Regions from separate parts of the Paenibacillus sp. 01L418 genome, predicted to be linked through region 1. Evidence: riboswitches for the same ligand, from Rfam matches in the RefSeq annotation. Region 1 holds a riboswitch; the other holds the start of a gene.
The links. A riboswitch is a leader RNA that binds a small molecule or an ion and turns the genes downstream of it on or off. The one in region 1 is predicted to bind thiamine pyrophosphate.
Positions count from the first base shown of each region.

Region 2: linked by a shared signal. The riboswitch ahead of thiC (phosphomethylpyrimidine synthase ThiC) and the one ahead of AC1DSE_RS20830 (ABC transporter substrate-binding protein) in region 1 are both predicted to bind thiamine pyrophosphate.

Region 1 is NZ_JBFTSN010000198.1:5,387-7,861, forward strand. It holds gene AC1DSE_RS20825 (glycosyltransferase) at 1-762, shown strand, start outside; TPP riboswitch at 901-1,013, shown strand; gene AC1DSE_RS20830 (ABC transporter substrate-binding protein) at 1,198-2,238, shown strand; gene AC1DSE_RS20835 (thiamine-binding protein) at 2,307-2,475, shown strand, end outside.
Region 2 is NZ_JBFTSN010000082.1:10,678-13,152, forward strand. It holds gene thiC (phosphomethylpyrimidine synthase ThiC) at 1-1,655, opposite strand, end outside; TPP riboswitch at 1,968-2,072, opposite strand; gene AC1DSE_RS13125 (glycosyltransferase family 4 protein) at 2,147-2,475, opposite strand, start outside.

The sequences.
Region 1 (2,475 bases):
ATTGTTTTTATGTCCAAATGGGGCTTTGACCCTGGTGATGCAACGTATATTAGAATGGATTTTAGCACCGTAATTGAGCGGGAATCGCATGAGTACAGACGCGAGAATTGCTCGATTATGGAAATAGGCTGCGGGTGCGGAGCTACGATTTTGCATATGAAGAAGCAATTCCCATCCGCAATATGGTACGGAGTTGAGCGTAATGAGCTGGCGGCTAGAGTAGCAGAAGCTTCGGGAATTACCGTATTCCGCTCGAACGATCCGAAGGATTGGAGGCTGCCTGCTGAAGGTCTTGACGGCATCGTAATCGGAGATGCTCATGCATACGGGACACCGCAAGCCATGAAAAATCTAGTTCGTCTTCTAAAGCCTGGCGGCTGGCTAGTCGGGTGCTTTGCCAATCGCTATTATTTCAACAATATTCGGCAATATTTAGATCCTGCTAATGCACAAGCACAGCATCAAGCGGCATCACAGTACTCAGCAGAACAAGTTAGCCAGCTTTATTTGCAGGCCGGTTTTACCTATGTGAAGATTACACGTGCGGATAATAAACCGCAGGAGCAGCTAGAATACATCCATCTGTTAGAGCAGCTAACGTCTGAAGAGATGTCAAAAGAGCTGACAGCCGCTTATTTGCTCGTATATGGACGCCTTGCTCCAGCAGCAGAGACCAAAGGAAAGGCAGACTTAGAAAGTTCGAAGGCCGCTGAAGAAGCAAAGGTTGAATGGCTGGATGAGCATGTTGATTTAGGGCAATGACAGCTGGTGCAGGAGCTGCACGTTCTGGCTGCCGTATATAGTAAGAGGATGAGTATCGTGGCTTGATGATAATCATTTTCAAAAAAAACTAGCATTAAATGCGGGTTTTGCTATACAATGAATGGTATTGACGAAACCGAATATGTTCCGGGGAGCTGGTTAGGCCGGCTGAGAGGGGATTATCTATACAATTCCGACCCGTTAAACCTGATCTGGATAATGCCAGCGTAGGGACAGAAGCTCTGTTTAGCAAGCAGGCGAGATCAAATTGATCAAGCATTTGCTGTATAAACAGCTGCACAGCCAATGATATGGCGTCCTCCGGATTAGGGGGACGCTTTTTTTTGTTGCGATTAGAATGATGCAGCCATGGAACCGGATACTACGAGGAGTCGTCGCCTATAAGAATCGAAGCATGGAGAGGGGAACAACATCATGAATCAGAAAAAAACAGGGCATTTGTCGTGGAAAATCGTGGCCGCGATGCTTGTGTTCGTATTGGCGCTGGCAGGCTGCGGCGGTGGCGCTGGGAACAAGGGCGAACAGCCGAAAGAGCAAGAGGGAACAGCGGACAAGCCGCTAGAGAAGGTGCAGGTTGTACTCGACTGGACACCAAATACGAATCATACCGGACTTTATGTAGCTAGAGATAAAGGTTTTTTTAAGGAGCAAGGACTGGACGTTGAAATTATTCAACCAGGACAAAGCGGTGCCGATCAAATGGTCGCTTCGGGCAATGTGCAGTTTGGCGTAAGTTATCAGGAGTCTGTCACGATGGCGAGAATTGCAGGCGTGCCGCTCGTATCGATCGCCGCTGTCATTCAGCACAATACCTCAGGTTTTGCTTCACCGCTTGCAAAGGGAATCGATTCACCTGAGAAATTTGAAGGCAAAACGTATGGCGGCTGGGGCGCTCCTGTTGAGGAGGCGGTCATTCAATCGATTATGCAGGAGAAGGGCGCAGATGTGAGCAAAGTAAACATCATGAGCATCGGCGACAGCGACTTCTTTACGGCGGTGAAACGCGATATTGACTTTGCATGGATTTACTATGCATGGACTGGCGTGGAAGCAGAGCTGCGCGGCGAGAAGATCAATATGGTTTATTTAACAGACTACAGCGACAAACTGGATTATTATACGCCGGTAATCGTGACGAACGAAGATTTGATTATGAATAAACCGGAAACAGTCAAAGCGTTTACAGCTGCCGTATCTAAAGGCTACCAATACGCGATCAGCAATGCGGAGGATGCAGCAGAAATTTTAATAAAAGCAGAGCCGGATTTGAATGCGGAGCTTGTGCGCGCCAGCCAAAAATGGTTAAGCTCGAAATATCAGGATGACGCACCGCGCTGGGGCGAACAGAAGCTAAGCGTATGGGAAAACTATGCGGCATGGATGTTTGAGCACAAGCTGCTGGAGAAGGAGCTTGAAGCGGAGAATGCATTTACGAACGAATTTTTACCACAATAAGCTATTCGAACATACGGAGGGCGGGAAAGCCCGCTCTCACTTACAACGATGAGAAAGAAGGAAATCAAATGGCAAACGCATTAGTAAGTATTCAAATATTACCGACAACGCCAGGCGGCGAAAGTGTTATTCCTTACGTGGATCGTGCAATTGAAATCATTAAAGCGGCAGGTGTTCCTTATCGTGTAGCACCGCTTGAAACGACGATGGAGGGTGAGCTGAGCCATCTGCTCAGCG
Region 2 (2,475 bases), on a different contig from region 1:
ATATCTTGGGTGATTCGCATGCTGCAAAACTTCGGCCCGCACATGGAGCAGAAATGAGCGGATTTCGCAGCATCAGCTGGAAGCGTCTCATCGTGGTAAGCCATCGCACGCTCTGGATCAAGCGATAGATGGAATTGATCCCGCCAACGAAACTCGAATCGCGCTTTGGACAATGCATCATCACGCAGCTTCGCTCCACGGTGCCCTTTCGCCAAGTCAGCCGCATGCGCTGCGATTTTGTACGTAATAACGCCTTCCTTCACATCCTCCTTATTCGGAAGGCCAAGGTGCTCCTTCGGTGTTACATAACAAAGCATTGCCGTGCCGAACCATCCAATCATTGCAGCACCAATTGCCGAAGTAATATGATCATAGCCTGGCGCGATATCGGTCGTTAGCGGTCCTAATGTATAGAAAGGCGCTTCATCGCACACCTCTAGCTGACGATCCATATTTTCTTTGATCAAATGCATAGGCACATGGCCAGGGCCTTCAATCATCACTTGTACATCATGTTTCCATGCGATCTTCGTTAGCTCACCCAATGTATCCAGCTCAGCAAACTGAGCAGCGTCATTGGCATCTGCTATAGAACCGGGTCTCAGGCCGTCACCGAGCGAGAATGATACGTCGTATGCTTTCATAATTTCACAAATGTCTTCAAAATGCGTATATAGGAAATTCTCCTTATGGTGTGCCAGGCACCATGCTGCCATAATTGATCCGCCTCGCGAGACAATGCCCGTAACGCGCTTTGCCGTAAGTGGTATGTAGCGGAGCAGCACACCTGCATGAATCGTAAAATAGTCGACGCCCTGCTCGGCTTGTTCAATAAGCGTATCGCGGAATACTTCCCAGCAAAGGTCTTCTGCTTTGCCGTTCACTTTCTCCAGCGCCTGATAAATGGGCACTGTGCCAACTGGAACTGGTGAATTCCGCACGATCCACTCCCGCGTCGTATGGATGTTTTTCCCCGTGGACAAATCCATAATCGTATCGGCTCCCCAGCGCGTCGCCCAAGTCATCTTCTCCACTTCCTCTTCAATCGAAGAAGCTACAGCAGAGTTGCCGATATTAGCATTGATTTTAACGTGAAACTGCCGCCCAATAATCATCGGCTCACTTTCAGGATGGTTGATGTTAGTCGGAATAATGGCACGGCCGGCTGCAATCTCGCTACGTACAAATTCTGCACTCATCCCTTCGCGAATAGCGATGTATTCCATCTCAGATGTAATGATCCCTTTGCGGGCGTAATGAAGCTGCGTAACATTTTGCCCTGTTTTGGCACGAAGCGGTTTCCTCGTTAACCCTGGGAATCGTTCCGCGCCTCGCTGCTCTGCTTTTTCAGCCGAAATAAATCCATTATCCTCCGGTTTGATTTCCCTGCCCTCATAGGGCTCTACATCACCACGCTGCAAGATCCATTCGCTGCGAATACCGGGCAAACCACGCCGAACATCTGCCTCATACGTTTCATCGGTATAAGGACCACTTGCATCATAGACTCGTACAGGTTCATTCGGCAGCTCTTCACCATTTCTGCCAGTACTAGCTTCAAGTGCAATTTCTCTCATCGGAACACGGATGTTTCCCTTTGAGCCCTCGACGTACACCTTGCGGCTGCCCGGAAGCGGAGTAGAAAAAATAGACATAACAAAAACCTCCTAATGGAATAATAGAATTCCTCCTGGAGGCATACGCAAGCATATGAGAAAGTTTAAAACACCGCTGCTATACAAGTAGCTAGGCTGCTACAAGAGCTGCAATTGCTGGAGCGTGCATGGCGGCCACAAAGCTTTATCGATTCACTGGCGCCAAACAAAAAAACCGCTCCAGCAAAGGAGCGGTCGAAGAGTGTCGTCATGCGAGTGTTATCTTGCAAGGGTTCCCCCTAAGCAGATAAAGTCATGCCGCATAAGCTGAGGCTTCAGCAGATTCCGGCAGAGCTTTCACGCGCAAAGCATAAACGCACAATCCCACTTTCCTACGCTGGCATAACCCAGATCAGGTTCAAAGGGACCAAAGCGATTCGCTTTATCTCAGCCATTACGGCGCCCCTAGTGGATTTCCTTGTTTGACTATACCGTTTAGTAAAGAAGGGTGTCAACCCTCTATTTTCCAAACCGCGGAAAAACACAGCCTGCTACAGTCCGCTTTCCTTCAGCAGCCTTACCCATCGATCAGCGGTGTGGCGCCATGTAAATGTCTGCTCCACACGCTCGCGGCTGCGGCGCCCCAGCTTCTGCCTGAGCTGTTTATCGCGAAGCAGCAGATGCAGCTTTTCTCGCAGCTCTCGCTCGATATGAAGCTGATTGACCAAATAGCCCGTTTCACCATTGCGGATAATTTCTTTCATTCCGCCTGCACGTGTTGCGACTACCGGAACGCCGCAGGACATCGCCTCGACATTAACGAGCCCAAATGCCTCCCTCTGTCCAGATGGCACGACCGCTACATCAGCAACGAGCATCC